One region of the Rossellomorea sp. LjRoot5 genome, then DNA from elsewhere that is predicted to be linked to it. Evidence: a T-box and tRNA genes for the amino acid it is inferred to sense, from the RefSeq annotation. Region 1 holds a T-box; the other holds one or more tRNA genes.
The links. The T-box of region 1 lies ahead of proS (proline--tRNA ligase). A T-box ahead of a tRNA ligase gene usually reads a tRNA of that ligase, here a tRNA-Pro.
Positions count from the first base shown of each region.

Region 1 (9,255 bases):
TACCTTTGAGTGGGAAATCATTAAGGATGATTGGCGGGTGGTGTGGGGTTTCAGCAAGAGAGCGGCTTACGTGATGATCCTATACGTATTGTTCACATGCATGCTTGTGATGACCGCCGCCATCGATTCCCTTGAAGCCGCTTTTTCTAAGGATGTGCTGCATCTCTCCAATAGCACCTACGGATATCTGGTGAGCATTGCAGGGGGAGGATTTGTACTGGGATCTCTCCTGAATGCGGCGTTTTCTCATAAGCTTCATCATATGCACCTCATGGGTGTCGGCTCTGTCATCGTCTCTATTGGATATATCGTGTATGCATTTTCACACGGGTTCTTGACGATTGCGATTGGATTCGCTCTTTTATCCTTTGCCCTGGCCTTTGCGACAACAGGGTTCGAGACTTTTTATCAAGAACATATCCCCGTTGAGATCATGGGGCGGGTAGGGAGCCTGTATGGATTGCTTGAAGGGGTCCTCGTCATCTTACTGACGGTCCTGATCGGAGTGGGGGCAGAAGGGGTGTCGGTTCGGGGTGCCGTCGTTGCAGGTTCGATTGTCATGCTCGTGGTCACCCTGATTTTATGGGGAGCACTGAGGAAGAATTCTTGGAAAAAACAGTTAAATTATAATTCAGAATGTTATAATAAATAAAAACGCACTCATGAAGGGGGTTCGCGGATGAAGATGACGGTGGATCAATATTGGGATAAATGGGAAGAATTGATGAGTCGGGAAGAAGCGAGCTTTGAGAAGTGGGATGGGTTGGAGGATCTGTTGTTCATCGCCCAAAAAGAAGGGGATCTCTATAAGGAATTCTGCTGTCGGTTCGGAATCATGAGGACCGTCAACTATCTTGGAGAGTATGAGGAATTATTCGATCATTTCGAATGGTGCAACGGATTCTTTTTAGATAATGAAGAGAACTTGGAGGATTGGGTGGAAAGCTTCCTATGGATCTATAAATGGACGGCGGAGCATCTGGTGAAGATGCCGGGCATTGAAATGGAGCTCCTGGAGACTTTTTTCAATGATTTTCAGGAAGCCTATGACCGCTACGGATACAGTCTGCGCCCTTATTATCAGCATCAGCATAAACGGGCTTTGAAGACTGGCGAAGTGGAGGACGCCCACGCCTATTATCATAAATGGCTCGCCGCAGAACGGGATTCCCTGTCGGATTGTGAAGCGTGTGAATATCAGACACAGCTTGAGTACTTCTATTTTACAGGGGAAAAGGAAAAAGCGGCTCCCATCGAAAAGCTGTTATTATCCAAAGAAGTGTGCTGCGGAGAAATTCCGCATCTTACGTACAGCAAGCTGCTCCTTCCTTATTATGAGGACGGCCGCGTGGAGGAAGCCGTACGTTACCAATCCGAGGGATACTTTTTCATTTACGATAAACCCCACTTTCTCATTGAGGCCTCCGAGCATATCCGATTTCTTGCTTTAACGGAACCTCTCAGGGGCATCAAGGTACTGGAGCGTCACATCGAGTATGCCGACAGCGGGAAAGACCCGTATGGGATGTTCTATTTTTATATGAGTGCAATCGTCCTCCACAGGAAGCTCCTGGAAGCGGGGCATCGCCCGGGGTTTGCCATGGACGTGATGAGTGAAGTGGCGGAGGAAATAGCGGAAGATTTTGATGCGAGGAACGGTAATGATTTCTTTGCACGGGAAATGGACCGAATTTATTCCCTCTAGCAGATATTGACACCCCCATAGAATCTCTATATAATCATCTAAAATAACTGAAACATTGAAGAGGATCAGTAAAGGGATCTTGTCTTTTAAGAGAGGGAGCCAATTTGGTGAGAAGCTCCCATAGATGAACCTTTGAACCTGCCTCTAAGTTCTGTATCGAATGAAGATATCAGCGGTCCGAAACCGTTATCATGGAATGAGTGTAAAGCTTTGCTTTGAATCAGGGTGGTACCGCCAGAAATGGTCCCTGATGAGAAGCAGGGCTTTTTTTGTTTCTGTCGGGGGATTCGCAGTTAAAACCAATCCAACTAAAAAAACGAGGTGCTCTCAAATGGCTAAAGAGTTTGTAAAAGATGTAACGGGCATGGATGAAGATTTTGCCCAGTGGTATACCGATGTCGTGACGAAGGCGGAGCTGATCGACTACTCGAGCGTCCGGGGCTCGATGATCATCAGACCTTATGGATATGCAATTTGGGAAAATATCAAGGATGCCCTTGACGGGAAAATCAAGGAAACCGGGCATGAAAATGTGTATATGCCCCTTTTCATACCGGAAAGCCTGCTGGAAAAAGAGAAGAATCATATCGAAGGATTCGCACCGGAAGTCGCATGGGTGACCCATGGGGGTGATGAGGAGTTAGCGGAAAGACTCTGTGTCCGTCCGACGTCCGAGGTGCTATTCGGTGAGCATTATAAAAATATCATCCATTCCTACCGGGATCTGCCTAAGCTCTACAACCAGTGGGCGAATGTGGTCCGCTGGGAAAAGACGACCCGTCCATTCCTCAGAACGCTTGAGTTCCTGTGGCAGGAGGGACATACATGTCACGAGACCGATCAGGATGCCCATGAGGAAACGGTTCAGATGCTCGAAGTGTACGCAGAGCTTTGTGAAGAGATGCTGGCGATTCCTGTCATAAAGGGACAGAAAACGGAGAAAGAGAAGTTTGCCGGTGCGAAGTATACGTACACGATCGAGAGTTTGATGCATGACGGAAAAGCCTTGCAATCGGGGACTTCCCACCATCTCGGGGATGGATTTGCAAAATCATTCGGCATCCAGTTCACGGACCGTGACGGCAAGCTTCAATATGTACAGCAAACATCATGGGGACTCACGACCCGCATCATCGGGGCCATGATCATGGTGCACGGGGACGACCGGGGTCTTGTCGTACCGCCACGGATTGCTCCGACACAGCTGATGATTGTGCCGATTGCCCAGCATAAAGAAGGCGTCCTTGATTTTGCCTATAATTTGAAGACACAGCTTTCAGGTGTTGCCCGCGTCGGGATTGACGCCAGTGACAAAAAGCCTGGCTGGAAGTTCAATGAGTACGAAATGAAGGGAATCCCACTCCGTTTGGAAGTCGGTCCACGGGACATCGAGAACGGGCAGGTTATTTTGGCGAGACGTGATACCGGTGAAAAAAACACGGTCACGTTGGAAGAGCTGGAAGGGAAAGTAGCAGCACTGCTTGAAGACATCCAACGCAATCTATTGGAAAAAGCGAGAGAACACCGTGAAGAAAAAACAACGATCGCCAAAACGTTTGATGAGTTCAAAACGACGGTGAATGAAAAGGGGGGTTTCATCAAAGCGATGTGGTGCGGAGATCGAGACTGTGAAGATAAGATAAAGGAAGAAACGAGTGCCACATCACGATGCATGCCGTTTGAACAGGAGCAGGTGTCCGATACATGCGTTTGCTGTGAAAAGGATGCGAAACACTTGGTGTATTGGGCGAAGGCGTATTGAGTTCCACATAAGCAGGGGACTTTCGGACCTTTCTGGCTTTTTCTGACTAAAGTCTTCTTTTTTCTATGTTTACTTAATAAATATAGGTAAAGGAGGCGTCGATTAATATGGATGTGGGACTCATCGTTATTTTCTTTATGGTATTCGTGGTAATCAGCCTATGGATCGTGCATTCCAAGCTCAACCGGATCACCGAGCATGTACAGCAGCTTGATGAGGAGTATTTATCCGATGAGGAAATCGAGAAGGAATTAGAGGAAGAGTGGAATAATGAGAAATAACGATGAAGGCGTTTCTCCGTAGAGAGGCGCCTTCCTTTTTTATGAAAAAGAACTACCAATCTACTTAGGTGGTTGGTACTATTAACTTATTACATAAGAGGGAGGCGCAGAGATGAAGCATAAGGACTTAACCATCGAAACACCACGGTTGGTCATCAGACCTTTTGTGAACAGTGATTATGAAAACTGGTTGAGCGAACATCTGAACAGGCTCCCGTCACAGCATAAGTATGATGTCGGCTATCAGGATATGAGTGAGTGCACGGAGTTCTGGTTCAGGGAAATGCTTGAGAAACATGACGAAATGATCGAGGGAGATCAGGTATATATCCTCGGGATCTTTCTGAAAGAGAATGAAGCGAACATCGGAACGATCGATTTCTCGACGCTCATGCGGTACAACTTTAACTGGGGCAGGGCGGGCTACACGATACATAATCGCTATTGGAACCGAGGATTTGGGAAGGAAGCGATGAAGGCAGCCCTTCAGCTGGCATTCGTGAAATTGAATTTCCACCGGATCGAAGCCCATATCAATCTGGACAATACGCCTTCGATCCGTCTTGCGGAAGCCGTGGGCATGGAGTATGAGTGCACACGTAAAGGGTTCATTTATGAGTTTGAGGAGTGGACGGATAACCTCGTGTATTATGTGAATGCGGGAGAATAGAGAAAAGGCCGGAATCAGTTGATGATTCCGGCCTTTTTCTTTATTGTTGTAATCCTTCGATCGTCATGTCTTTTACAGGGAGGAAGGCTTCTCCGGTATCCATATATGTGACGTTTACCTTGTCATTTTCCTTCAGATAGATCGCGAGCAAGCTGTTTTCAGAAGAAACGATGTAGTTCTTCCCGTTGTTCAGAAGGAAGGATACCACGGTGTAATCACCGGATTTTTCTTTGTACACCCGGACAACCGTACCGTTTGCTTGCTTCTCCTCGGCTTTCGAGCTGCCGTCGACGCTTCCGCCTCCGCGTTGCAGAGCCGTTTTATAAGCTTTCAATGCCTGGTTCGGCGTGTTCGCATAAGCTGAGATTTCCGGGTTGGCGGCTGATACGATGAAGTAGTTCTGTAAGAAACCATTCGCATCAAGCACCGGTGTCAGCCAGCTTGCTTCACCGTAGAAGTTATAGAGCACAGGCATTTCGCCGTCCCATTTCTTTTCGATGAATTTCTTTTGGATGATTTGCAGGGCTCCTTGTGAATCCATGTACGATTCTTCAAGGTTTCCTGTGTAGAACGTTGCTTCTCCCGTTCTTGAGTTCGTCAGGGAGTATCCGAGCATGGAATCGACGCCTTCTTTAGGTGACGTGAAATCGGTGAAGTAGTACATGTCACCATTTTCGTCGAAAATAGGGCTCACATTCGCCTCGGTTCCTTCATCTGATGGAAGTTTCACATCCGATTTACCGAAGCGGCTGTTCCAGAAACCTTTCACATAGTTACCGAAATAACTGTTCTGAAGGCTGACCGTTTCAGGAGAAACCGCGCCGTCGATGAATGCCGGTACGTCTTTGATGGCATAGGACTTCGTCTTCCCTGTTTGCGGGTCGACCAGGACGATTCCTTCCACATCGAAACCGTTACGGGCAGAGATGAAGTTTCCGTACGTCTGGATATAGAAAGGTTTTCCATCATCATCGATTTCAAGCTGCACATCCCCGTTGAAAATTTCCTTCGGATAATTCAAACGGATATGTCGCTCCACTTTTTTATTAAAGTAAGAAGAAGGTGTGTACACCATTTCTTCTTTGATGAATTTAGGATTGGCGTTTGAATCCGTTGCACTCAGCTTGAAGTACCCGGGAGTTTCGTCCCCTTTGAACCATTTGAAGAAACCGGAGAATTCAACAGGGGCGATGTAGACATACTCACCGTCCACTTTCTGGATCTGCAGGTTGCCGAGTTCATAATAACTTGTATTAGGAACCTGACCGAACGCTTTCTTCATTTTATTACGGGCGAATTGAGGAGGTACGCTTGCAGGCGTCTCCTTTTCATCAAAAGCCTGGATCTCTGTTTTGACATCCATTTTCGCCGATTCGAATTTCTCATCAGCATTGAAGACGAACGCAGTCAGGAAGTAAGCACCGACGAAGATGCTCGCCAGGAACAGAAGCCCTTTTACCATCCGTTCTTTCCCCGTGGCAAAGGCTGCCCCGAATCCTGATGCAATGATCAGGAGGATCCATATGCTCGTGAAGTTCTGATCGAGATTCGAGAGATAATAGAACAGGAATACCACAACGGTCGTGATGAGTAATGTGGCTCCAAATAGTGCCGGGAAGGATGGGTATCCCTCTTTTTTATTTTGTTTTTTCATGACGGCCATCGGTACGAGCAATAAGGCCATGACCAATCCGACAATCAATGAAAATAGTAAGATGTTTCCCATAGTGTTCCCCTTTCAAGGTTGTGATTCTGTTTATAGTGTATATACGGATGAGGGGGCAGGGAGGTTTCATTTGTTTTTTACCGCATAACCCACTCATCATCCGTTATAATAGGAAGAAGCAACCATTCAGGAGGAAAATATGGATATATTTGATATAGCAAGGCTGGCTGGGGTGTCGCGGAAAACGGTTCAGCGCGTGTTGAATGATTCGCCCCAGGTACGGACCGAGACCCGCGAGCGGATATTGAAGATCATGGAGGAGCATCAGTATCAGCCGAATGTTTCAGCACGGAGACTGGTGAAGAAAAAAACCCATACGGTCGGGCTATTCATCATTCAGGATCCAGGGAAGGATCGGATCTATTCCGATGATCTTTTTTACAGCGTGATAATCGGGGCGGTGATCAATGCCTGCTCTCTTCGGGGATATAAGGTGCTCGTGACGATGACGGAGGTGGATGATCCGTCTCCCGTGTTGAAGCTTTACCGGGAAAAAAGCATCGATGCGGGCATTATCATAAGCTGGAGCAACGTCCAGTCGATAGTTGATGAAATCCTTTCCGTCAACTTTTTGGTCGGTGTCTTCGATCAGAACAATCTGACCCATCGTACTCCTTCCATTCCCATGCCTGTATTGGAAAATGAAGCGAGTGCCATGGAGGCGACCCGTCACCTTCTTCAGCTTGGGCATGAAGAGATCGGGATCATTACGGGTGATGAAGATAATCCTGCAGCGGTGGAGCGTTTCAATGGCTACCAAAAGGCATTGAAAGCAGCAGGAATCAGTGTGAAGCCCGAGTACATCTATACGGGCAGGTTCGTAGAAGAATCGGGAAGGGAGGCCGTCCATCATTGGATCCGGGAGGGGAACCTTCCTTCCGCTATCGTCTGTTCCAATGATCATATCGCTTTCGGGGCCCTCAAGGCACTGAAGGAAGCGGGACGGGATGTCCCCGGGGACGTTTCTCTCATCGGTTTTGATAATATTTTGCTGACAGAATACACATCACCTGCACTCTCCACCATGAACGTTCCAAGAGTGGAGATGGCGGTTGCGTTAGTAGAGCAGCTGATACAAAGGGTTGAAGGGGAGCCATATGAAACGATGAGTCCTTTTCAAGCTTCTTTGGTCATCAGGAAATCCTGTTCAGAGAAAAAAGCCTGATTCTAGCACCTGGGTTCAAGAGGGGCCGTACTTATCGGTTGGGAAATCAGGGTAAGCACTAAAGCTGATCAATAGACGGAGAAATTCCGGTTAATTAGTAATAAAAGGTAAATAAAGGCTGGAATAGACGGAAAAATTCCGCTTATGGACTCAAACAATGCAAATAAGGGAAGGTTTTCCACCACATAAGCGGAAAACCTTCCCTTATTTATCCCCAAAATAAGTTCCACTCAGAATGTAACCGGAAAAATTCCGCTTATTCTCCTTAAGCTGGTTCTTCTTCATTCCTTTAAGGACGGGCTTTTTCTAGTAAAAGGGAAATCATTATGGTAGAAAAATGTTGTCAAACGAACCAAGTGGTTTTATAGTTATATACAAATGTCCCACGTGAGACATAAATGAAAACAGGAGGAGTTCACATGTTAAAAAAAGCAGTCACTTCGTTTACCGCTGCATGTCTCATCATGACTCTGCCACCCGCGAATATAGGAAAAGCCTCACCACAAAAAGACAAACCTTTCCACCTCAAAGATTCAACCTTAAAAGATAGAACGATAGAAGGCGACCTCGTGATCACACCGGCTGCCGGAAAGGACATTACCCTTGACAACGTGACGGTAGAAGGAAAGACGCTGATCAAGGGAGAAGCACCCGATACCCTACAATTGACAGATTCCGAGTTGAAGAGTCTTTCAGTCGAAGGACCCGGTCATTTGTCGAAGATCACGGTTTCCGGGGATTCGGTCGTTGAACAGACTATCCTGGGAGGTAATGTGTTATTGGAAGAAAACGAGATTACTTCCTTAGGATTTCAAGATGTTATGGTCTCAGCATCAAATGTAAAAACGAAAAAAGCCGAATTGAAAGGTGAATTCGATACGATTTCGACGACAGGGAAAAAGGGAGAAGCACAAGTAGAGCTTGACGGAATTGCCAATCGGGTAGAATTGAACGCGCTTTCAAATATCTCTCTTACGTCTGACGGTGTGGTGAAGGAGCTTCTCGTATCGAAATCAGGGAAAGGATCGGCCATCGCTGGACAAGGTTCCATCGAAAAAGCCACTTTGGATAGTATCATCACATGGAATGGAAAAGAAACGAGTGACGCCTCTTCTATTGTCACGCCATGGTCCCTCGTGTGGAATGATGAATTCAATGAGGATGAGATCGATCGTGACAAGTGGACGTTCGATATCGGCAACGGATATACCGATGCGAATGGTACCTTCATTTCAGGATGGGGGAATAATGAAAAGCAATACTACACGGACCGTCCTGAAAATGCAAGGACTGAAGACGGGAAGCTTCTGATTACGGCTAAAAAAGAAAACTATCAAGGATACGGCTATACGTCTTCCCGTTTGAAGACGAAGGGCCTGTTTTCCAAAACATATGGAAAATTTGAAATGAAGGCCTCCCTCCCGGTTGGAAAAGGATATTGGCCGGCGTTCTGGATGCTTCCGGAAGATGACCGGTATGGCGGATGGGCTGCTTCAGGTGAGATTGATATTTTAGAAGCACAGGGCAGCAATCCGGGTGAAGCGATCGGGACGCTTCATTACGGGGAATCGTGGCCGAATAATAAATATACAGGTGATCACTATAGGTTTGAAGATGGATCGACGATTGCCGACGAGCATGTGTACTCCGTTGAATGGGAGCCGGGGGAAATCCGCTGGTATGTGGACGGGAAACTCCGCCAGACCCAGAACAATTGGTACAGCAAAGGGACCGGTAACGCTGCCAACTTCACGTACCCTGCACCGTTTGATCAATCCTTCCATATGCTGTTGAATCTTGCGATCGGCGGGAATTTCGACGGTGAACCGACGGAAGAGACGATGTTCCCTCAATCCATGGATGTGGATTATGTACGTGTGTATGACTTGACGGGAAGACCGTATCAAACGCCGGAACTGCCGGAATTTGAACAAGCTCCATTGCCT
Region 1 is NZ_CAXUQN020000001.1:3,873,320-3,882,574, reverse strand. Features, by position in the region: gene ACSQ2E_RS19920 (MFS transporter) at 1-652, shown strand, start outside; gene ACSQ2E_RS19915 (hypothetical protein) at 680-1,705, shown strand; T-box leader at 1,752-1,957, shown strand; gene proS (proline--tRNA ligase) at 2,037-3,467, shown strand; gene ACSQ2E_RS19905 (hypothetical protein) at 3,575-3,748, shown strand; gene ACSQ2E_RS19900 (GNAT family N-acetyltransferase) at 3,861-4,418, shown strand; gene ACSQ2E_RS19895 (hypothetical protein) at 4,459-6,144, opposite strand; gene ACSQ2E_RS19890 (LacI family DNA-binding transcriptional regulator) at 6,284-7,309, shown strand; gene ACSQ2E_RS19885 (carbohydrate binding domain-containing protein) at 7,729-9,255, shown strand, end outside.

Region 2 (9,255 bases), 2.9 Mb from region 1:
GAGGAACACCAGTGGCGAAGGCGACTTTCTGGTCTGTAACTGACACTGAGGCGCGAAAGCGTGGGGAGCAAACAGGATTAGATACCCTGGTAGTCCACGCCGTAAACGATGAGTGCTAAGTGTTAGGGGGTTTCCGCCCCTTAGTGCTGCAGCTAACGCATTAAGCACTCCGCCTGGGGAGTACGGTCGCAAGACTGAAACTCAAAGGAATTGACGGGGGCCCGCACAAGCGGTGGAGCATGTGGTTTAATTCGAAGCAACGCGAAGAACCTTACCAGGTCTTGACATCCTCTGACAACCCTAGAGATAGGGCTTTCCCCTTCGGGGGACAGAGTGACAGGTGGTGCATGGTTGTCGTCAGCTCGTGTCGTGAGATGTTGGGTTAAGTCCCGCAACGAGCGCAACCCTTGATCTTAGTTGCCAGCATTCAGTTGGGCACTCTAAGATGACTGCCGGTGACAAACCGGAGGAAGGTGGGGATGACGTCAAATCATCATGCCCCTTATGACCTGGGCTACACACGTGCTACAATGGACGGTACAAAGGGCAGCAAGACCGCGAGGTTTAGCCAATCCCATAAAACCGTTCTCAGTTCGGATTGTAGGCTGCAACTCGCCTACATGAAGCTGGAATCGCTAGTAATCGCGGATCAGCATGCCGCGGTGAATACGTTCCCGGGCCTTGTACACACCGCCCGTCACACCACGAGAGTTTGTAACACCCGAAGTCGGTGAGGTAACCTTTTGGAGCCAGCCGCCTAAGGTGGGACAGATGATTGGGGTGAAGTCGTAACAAGGTAGCCGTATCGGAAGGTGCGGCTGGATCACCTCCTTTCTAAGGAAGATTTACAAAACAAGTTGACAGTCGAAGTTTTGTTCAGTTTTGATGGTTCAACCATCAGGGATTTTTGCGAAAGCAAAATATCCAACCATAATGTCTCTTGTGAGACAAATGATTGTTCTTTGAAAACTAGATAAAGATAAATTGATAGTCAAGAAATTACCGAGTATCGCCATTTTAGGGTTTAAACCTTAATTAGTAAGTGATCAAATTTTGATTTAGCAGCAAAGCTGATAAAGCGAAATTTAGGTTAAGTTATGAAGGGCGCACGGTGGATGCCTTGGCACTAGGAGCCGACGAAGGACGGGACTAACACCGATATGCTTTGGGGAGCTGTAAGTGAGCTTTGATCCAGAGATTTCCGAATGGGGGAACCCATTGTTCGTAATGGAACAATATCCTTACTTGAATACATAGAGTATGGAAGGCAGACCCAGGGAACTGAAACATCTAAGTACCTGGAGGAAGAGAAAGCAATTGCGATTCCCTGAGTAGCGGCGAGCGAAACGGGATATAGCCCAAACCAAGAGGCTTGCCTCTTGGGGTTGTAGGACACTCTATACGGAGTTACAAAGGAATGAAGTAGACGAAGAAGTCTGGAAAGGCTCGTCAAAGAAGGTAACAACCCTGTAGTTGAAACTTCATTCCCTCTTGAGTGGATCCTGAGTACGGCGGGACACGTGAAATCCCGTCGGAAGCTGGGAGGACCATCTCCCAAGGCTAAATACTCCCTAGTGACCGATAGTGAACCAGTACCGTGAGGGAAAGGTGAAAAGCACCCCGGAAGGGGAGTGAAATAGAACCTGAAACCGTGTGCCTACAAGTAGTCAGAGCCCGTTAACGGGTGATGGCGTGCCTTTTGTAGAATGAACCGGCGAGTTACGATCCCATGCAAGGTTAAGTTGATAAGACGGAGCCGCAGCGAAAGCGAGTCTGAATAGGGCGAATTTAGTATGTGGTCGTAGACCCGAAACCAGGTGATCTACCCATGTCCAGGATGAAGTTCAGGTAACACTGAATGGAGGTCCGAACCCACGCACGTTGAAAAGTGCGGGGATGAGGTGTGGGTAGCGGAGAAATTCCAATCGAACTTGGAGATAGCTGGTTCTCTCCGAAATAGCTTTAGGGCTAGCCTCATGTGTAAGAGTCTTGGAGGTAGAGCACTGTTTGGACTAGGGGCCCTCATCGGGTTACCGAATTCAGACAAACTCCGAATGCCAAAGACTTATCCATGGGAGTCAGACTGCGAGTGATAAGATCCGTAGTCGAAAGGGAAACAGCCCAGACCACCAGCTAAGGTCCCAAAGTATACGTTAAGTGGAAAAGGATGTGGAGTTGCTTAGACAACCAGGATGTTGGCTTAGAAGCAGCCACCATTTAAAGAGTGCGTAATAGCTCACTGGTCGAGTGACTCTGCGCCGAAAATGTACCGGGGCTAAACGTATCACCGAAGCTGTGGATTGACACCTCTAGGTGTCAGTGGTAGGAGAGCGTTCTAAGGACTGCGAAGCTAGACCGTAAGGACTGGTGGAGTGCTTAGAAGTGAGAATGCCGGTATGAGTAGCGAAAGATGGGTGAGAATCCCATCCACCGAATGCCTAAGGTTTCCTGAGGAAGGCTCGTCCGCTCAGGGTTAGTCGGGACCTAAGTCGAGGCCGATAGGCGTAGACGATGGACAACAGGTTGATATTCCTGTACCACCTCTTTTCCGTTTGAGCAATGGGGGGACGCAGGAGGATAGGGTAAGCGCACTGCTGGATATGTGCGTCTAAGCAGTTAGGCTGATGATGAGGCAAATCCCATCATCTTAGAAGGCTGAGCTGTGACAGCGAGCGAATTATAGTAGCGAAGTTCCTGATTCCACACTGCCAAGAAAAGCCTCTAGCGAGGAAAAAGGTGCCCGTACCGCAAACCGACACAGGTAGGCGAGGAGAGAATCCTAAGGTGAGCGAGAGAACTCTCGTTAAGGAACTCGGCAAAATGACCCCGTAACTTCGGGAGAAGGGGTGCTCTGGTAGGGTGCAAGCCCGAGAGAGCCGCAGTGAATAGGCCCAGGCGACTGTTTAGCAAAAACACAGGTCTCTGCGAAGCCGTAAGGCGAAGTATAGGGGCTGACGCCTGCCCGGTGCTGGAAGGTTAAGAGGAGTGCTTAGCGTAAGCGAAGGTGCGAATCGAAGCCCCAGTAAACGGCGGCCGTAACTATAACGGTCCTAAGGTAGCGAAATTCCTTGTCGGGTAAGTTCCGACCCGCACGAAAGGCGTAACGATCTGGGCACTGTCTCAACGAGAGACTCGGTGAAATTATAGTACCTGTGAAGATGCAGGTTACCCGCGACAGGACGGAAAGACCCCGTGGAGCTTTACTGTAGCCTGATATTGAATTTTGGTACAGCTTGTACAGGATAGGTAGGAGCCTTGGAAACCGGAGCGCTAGCTTCGGTGGAGGCATCGGTGGGATACTACCCTGGCTGTATTGAAATTCTAACCCGCGCCCCTTATCGGGGTGGGAGACAGTGTCAGGTGGGCAGTTTGACTGGGGCGGTCGCCTCCTAAAGAGTAACGGAGGCGCCCAAAGGTTCCCTCAGAATGGTTGGAAATCATTCGCAGAGTGTAAAGGCACAAGGGAGCTTGACTGCGAGACCTACAAGTCGAGCAGGGACGAAAGTCGGGCTTAGTGATCCGGTGGTTCCGCATGGAAGGGCCATCGCTCAACGGATAAAAGCTACCCCGGGGATAACAGGCTTATCTCCCCCAAGAGTCCACATCGACGGGGAGGTTTGGCACCTCGATGTCGGCTCATCGCATCCTGGGGCTGTAGTCGGTCCCAAGGGTTGGGCTGTTCGCCCATTAAAGCGGTACGCGAGCTGGGTTCAGAACGTCGTGAGACAGTTCGGTCCCTATCCGTCGTGGGCGCAGGAAATTTGAGAGGAGCTGTCCTTAGTACGAGAGGACCGGGATGGACGCACCGCTGGTGTACCAGTTGTCTTGCCAAAGGCATCGCTGGGTAGCTATGTGCGGAAGGGATAAGTGCTGAAAGCATCTAAGCATGAAGCCCCCCTCGAGATGAGATTTCCCATCACGTAAGTGAGTAAGATCCCTAGAAGATGACTAGGTAGATAGGTCAGAGATGGAAGCATGGCGACATGTGGAGTTGACTGATACTAATCGATCGAGGACTTAACCACATTATAAAGCGGAGGCGGCTTGAACAGAGACGACAAGCATTTCTGGGCAATCAGAAGAGGGTGCTTTTTACCCTCAGCTGATTGAACTGAAATGACCTCGAGTCTCTAGCCGCCGGAGCTGGATTACTGTCTACTTGTAATAGTAGATACAACAATGGGTCGATATTCGGCTTTCTTGACATCAATTCTTTATCTAGTTTTCAGGGAATAATTTTTATACGAAAATATAAAAAAACCTTGAAATATTATGTCTACACGATATAATAATACTTGTCCTTAAAAAGAGACAAGACATAGTCTGGTGACAATGGCGAAGAGGTCACACCCGTTCCCATGCCGAACACGGAAGTTAAGCTCTTCAGCGCCGATGGTAGTTGGGGGATCTCCCCCTGTGAGAGTAGGACGTCGCCAGGCTATATAACAAGGAGGATTAGCTCAGCTGGGAGAGCATCTGCCTTACAAGCAGAGGGTCGGCGGTTCGATCCCGTCATCCTCCACCATTTTAACCACTTAGAAACTTACCGTGCCGGTGTAGCTCAACTGGTAGAGCAACTGACTTGTAATCAGTAGGTTGGGGGTTCAAGTCCTCTTGCCGGCACCATTTGGTTTTTTTATGAGATGAGCCATTAGCTCAGTTGGTAGAGCATCTGACTTTTAATCAGAGGGTCGAAGGTTCGAATCCTTCATGGCTCACCAAAGATTTTTGCCCTGGCAAAATATCTTACCATTGTTTTTCTCCAATGTGAAAAACAAAAATATATGCGGGTGTGGCGGAATTGGCAGACGCACCAGACTTAGGATCTGGCGCCGCAAGGCGTGGGGGTTCAAGTCCCTTCACCCGCACCATTTCTTTTGCGGAAGTAGTTCAGTGGTAGAACACCACCTTGCCAAGGTGGGGGTCGCGGGTTCGAATCCCGTCTTCCGCTCCAGAGACTTGCCGGGGTGGCGGAACTGGCAGACGCACAGGACTTAAAATCCTGCGGTAGGTGACTACCGTACCGGTTCGATTCCGGTCCTCGGCACCAGAATTTTTTGCGACAGCAAAATATCTATCCTTACGTTACTATTAAAGAATTCATTTAGCGCCCGTAGCTCAATTGGATAGAGCGTTTGACTACGGATCAAAAGGTTAGGGGTTCGACTCCTCTCGGGCGCGCCATATATCGGGAAGTAGCTCAGCTTGGTAGAGCACTTGGTTTGGGACCAAGGGGTCGCAGGTTCGAATCCTGTCTTCCCGACCACTTCTTTGGGGCCTTAGCTCAGCTGGGAGAGCGCCTGCTTTGCACGCAGGAGGTCAGCGGTTCGATCCCGCTAGGCTCCACCAAGATTTTTTGCTCCAGCAAAATAATCTTCATTGATTTTTGCGAAGCAAAATAAATTCCCTTTATGTTTTACGAAAGTGAAACTTAATACTATGTTATATGTTTCTTGGCGGTGTAGCTCAGCTGGCTAGAGCGTACGGTTCATACCCGTGAGGTCGGGGGTTCGATCCCCTCCGCCGCTACCAATAGGGACCTTTAGCTCAGTTGGTTAGAGCAGACGGCTCATAACCGTCCGGTCGTAGGTTCGAGTCCTACAAGGTCCACCAAGTACCATTTTTCATTACGGAGGAATACCCAAGTCCGGCTGAAGGGATCGGTCTTGAAAACCGACAGGGGTGTAACAGCCCGCGGGGGTTCGAATCCCCCTTCCTCCTCCATATTATCTTTTATATTTTATCGTCGCGGGGTGGAGCACGACCGAATAATCTTCGGAGCCTTCACATCAGCGCAACGACTGAGCAACAGCTTGAATAAGCTTACTGAAGTCGGAGCGGATCTGCGTGATGCTTTATGGGATAGTAGAAACTTAATAATATTTTATCGTCGCGGGGTGGAGCAGTTCGGTAGCTCGTCGGGCTCATAACCCGAAGGTCGCAGGTTCAAATCCTGTCCCCGCAATACCATTTTGATTTATTTATGAATTAGGAAATTGATAATTCGCGATGAGTCACGTATGGATAGTTATTTTCGCTAGCGCGAAGGTAATGAAAGTTATTTTTGCTAGCGCAAAAAAACTTTGGTCCGGTAGTTCAGTTGGTTAGAATGCCTGCCTGTCACGCAGGAGGTCGCGGGTTCGAGTCCCGTCCGGACCGCCATTTATTTTTTGATATAGTTCTGTTTCTTCAAATGGAAAAGGGTTTCGATAAGTGAGAAGGTCGAGGAAGCGATCGAAGGAACACCGGAGCGTATTTAACATACGTGAGGATGTGACTGAGAGAGCTGACGAAGAGATTCGAAGCTTAGGGGAAGCCGAAAACTATTTGGCTCAGTAGCTCAGTTGGTAGAGCACGATGAATAAGCTTCACCCGAGTAAACTTCAGCGTACAGCTCGAGCAGCTCCTTGATTCAGCATCCTGAGAGCTGGACGATGGACTACAACATTCTAATTGTAGGATGCATACTAAATATGGCTCAGTAGCTCAGTTGGTAGAGCAATGGACTGAAAATCCATGTGTCGGCGGTTCGATTCCGTCCTGAGCCACCATTTTTCTATTTAGACACATTATGGCGATTGTGGCGAAGTGGTTAACGCACCTGATTGTGGTTCAGGCATTCGTGGGTTCGATTCCCATCAGTCGCCCCATATTTAGTGCGGGTGTAGTTTAGTGGTAAAACCTCAGCCTTCCAAGCTGATGATGAGGGTTCGATTCCCTTCACCCGCTCCAATTCATTTTTGGGCCTATAGCTCAGCTGGTTAGAGCGCACGCCTGATAAGCGTGAGGTCGGTGGTTCGAGTCCACTTAGGCCCACCATTATATTATTCCGCAGTAGCTCAGTGGTAGAGCTATCGGCTGTTAACCGATCGGTCGCAAGTTCGAATCTTGCCTGCGGAGCCATATTTGGAGAAGTACTCAAGTGGCTGAAGAGGCGCCCCTGCTAAGGGTGTAGGTCGGGCAACTGGCGCGAGGGTTCAAATCCCTCCTTCTCCGCCATTAAGGCCCATTGGTCAAGCGGTTAAGACACCGCCCTTTCACGGCGGTAACACGGGTTCGAATCCCGTATGGGTCATTATGAAGAGACTATCATTGTTGATAGTCTTTTTTTGTTGTTCAAAGCAGCACTTTGCCTTGAAATGGAGCTGTTGTAATTATGTTTAATATGTAAAATGTGGTTCTAGGTTTCTGCGTCGATGGATATATTATCGACTTTTCCCTCCCTTCATTCGACACCGCTATTTCAACTTCCAAGCAACCAAAATCCTATACAAAATACCGGAATCCCTCTATATTTCCTACAAATATTAAATTTTTTCACAAAAAAACTTTCGACAAATTCCGCTAAGATTTCAACGTATTTCCCCTATGTTTTTACAATGTAAACCTTGCCATTTAGAATAAAATTCCAAATTTGAACTTTTTCAATGTAAGCATGTAGTAAATTGTCGTAATTGAACGACGATTATAAAGAGGATTTTGGTGATGTTGTTAGAAAGTAGTTAAGTAGATTGAAAAAATGTAGGTGAGATGATGAACGCAATGACCATAACAGATTACGATGTGTTTTTGTTTCATGAGGGAAATTTGCAGCAGGCCTATCAGTTTATGGGTGCACATGTGAGAAGGGATTCCACTGGGACCTATACAGAATTTTGCGTTTGGGCACCGAAAGCAAGGCATGTTTCATTGGTGGGTTCCTTTAATCAATGGAATGGGAATGGATACGATTTAAAAAAGCGGAACAGTGAAGGTCTGTGGACGATTCGAGTCGATAAAGATCTGACGGGAGAAACGTATAAGTATGAGATTACGACTCCCCTGGGGACAAAGAAGCTAAAGGCGGATCCGTACGGGTTTGCCTCTGAAAAGCGCCCTCATACGGCAAGCATCGTGTATGAGCTGGAGGGCTTTGCATGGGAAGATGAGAAGTGGCTCGAGGACCGTTCAACCACTACGATATACGACAAGCCTATGACGATTTATGAGGTTCATTTAGGTACGTGGAAGAAGGAAGCAGGAACGTTTCTATCTTATAGGGAATACGCGCAGCAATTGATTCCCCATGTGAAAGAGCAGGGATTCACCCATATTGAGCTGCTGCCAGTCACGGAGCATCCATTTGACCGTTCCTGGGGTTATCAGGGTACGGGTTATTATTCCCCTACCAGTCGCTACGGCTCACCACATGATTTGATGGCATTTGTGAACGAATGTCATTTACATAATATTGGCGTGATCCTGGATTGGGTCCCAGGTCATTTTTGTAAGGATGCGCATGGGTTATATGAGTTTGATGGTTCGTTTGCCTATGAGTACAGTGAGGAAAGGGACCGGGAGAATTATACGTGGGGTACGGCGAACTTTGATTTAGGCAAAGGGGAAGTGAGAAGCTTCCTGATTTCCAATGCCCGTTTCTGGATGGATCAGTATCATATCGATGGCTTCAGGATCGATGCGGTGGCGAACATCATCTATTGGGCGAATCAAGGTGAGCTTACGCCGAATGAAGGTGCCATACAGTTTTTGAAAAACTTGAACAAGGCCGTTTTTGAGTGTGATTCTTCGATTCTGATGATTGCAGAGGATTCTACGGACTGGCCACAGGTGACGTCTCCTGTTCATTATGGAGGACTTGGATTTAATTATAAGTGGAATATGGGATGGATGAATGACGTCCTTAAATATATGGAAACCGATCCATCTGAACGAAAGAATGTGCATTCTCTCATTACGTTTTCGTTGTTATATGCGTTTTCAGAGAATTATGTTCTTCCCTTCTCCCATGATGAAGTGGTGCATGGGAAGAAGTCGTTATTAAATAAAATGCCGGGGGATTACTGGCAGAAATTCGCTCAATACCGGTTGCTCCTCGGCTTCATGATGGCTCATCCAGGAAAGAAACTTCTGTTCATGGGAAGTGAACTGGCGCCGTTTTCAGAATGGAAGGACCTTGAGGAATTGGATTGGCATTTACTGGATTACGAATTTCATCACAAATTCAATTCATATTTTAAAGAGCTAATGCATTTATATAAAGGTGCTGAGCCATTATTTCAGATGGATCATCGTTCAGATGGATTCGAGTGGGTTGATGTCAATAATGCAGAGCAGCAGATTTTCTCTTTCATCCGTAATGGGATAGAGAAGGGAAATCATCTTGTGGTAATCTGCAATTTCAGTCCACATGTGTATCACCAGTATAAGGTGGGAGTGGATAAGGTTTCTTCTTATGAAGAGATTTGGAATAGTGAT
Region 2 is NZ_CAXUQN020000001.1:950,860-960,114, forward strand. Features, by position in the region: rRNA gene ACSQ2E_RS04755 (16S ribosomal RNA) at 1-834, shown strand, start outside; rRNA gene ACSQ2E_RS04760 (23S ribosomal RNA) at 1,089-4,025, shown strand; rRNA gene rrf (5S ribosomal RNA) at 4,323-4,439, shown strand; tRNA gene ACSQ2E_RS04770 (tRNA-Val) at 4,450-4,525, shown strand; tRNA gene ACSQ2E_RS04775 (tRNA-Thr) at 4,551-4,626, shown strand; tRNA gene ACSQ2E_RS04780 (tRNA-Lys) at 4,646-4,721, shown strand; tRNA gene ACSQ2E_RS04785 (tRNA-Leu) at 4,787-4,871, shown strand; tRNA gene ACSQ2E_RS04790 (tRNA-Gly) at 4,880-4,954, shown strand; tRNA gene ACSQ2E_RS04795 (tRNA-Leu) at 4,962-5,050, shown strand; tRNA gene ACSQ2E_RS04800 (tRNA-Arg) at 5,108-5,184, shown strand; tRNA gene ACSQ2E_RS04805 (tRNA-Pro) at 5,190-5,266, shown strand; tRNA gene ACSQ2E_RS04810 (tRNA-Ala) at 5,274-5,349, shown strand; tRNA gene ACSQ2E_RS04815 (tRNA-Met) at 5,456-5,532, shown strand; tRNA gene ACSQ2E_RS04820 (tRNA-Ile) at 5,537-5,613, shown strand; tRNA gene ACSQ2E_RS04825 (tRNA-Ser) at 5,632-5,724, shown strand; tRNA gene ACSQ2E_RS04830 (tRNA-Met) at 5,892-5,965, shown strand; tRNA gene ACSQ2E_RS04835 (tRNA-Asp) at 6,086-6,162, shown strand; tRNA gene ACSQ2E_RS04840 (tRNA-Phe) at 6,476-6,551, shown strand; tRNA gene ACSQ2E_RS04845 (tRNA-His) at 6,575-6,650, shown strand; tRNA gene ACSQ2E_RS04850 (tRNA-Gly) at 6,659-6,732, shown strand; tRNA gene ACSQ2E_RS04855 (tRNA-Ile) at 6,743-6,819, shown strand; tRNA gene ACSQ2E_RS04860 (tRNA-Asn) at 6,829-6,903, shown strand; tRNA gene ACSQ2E_RS04865 (tRNA-Ser) at 6,909-6,999, shown strand; tRNA gene ACSQ2E_RS04870 (tRNA-Glu) at 7,004-7,075, shown strand; gene glgB (1,4-alpha-glucan branching enzyme) at 7,531-9,255, shown strand, end outside.
Region 2: it encodes a tRNA-Pro, which carries the amino acid that the T-box ahead of proS (proline--tRNA ligase) is inferred to sense. The anticodon was not compared.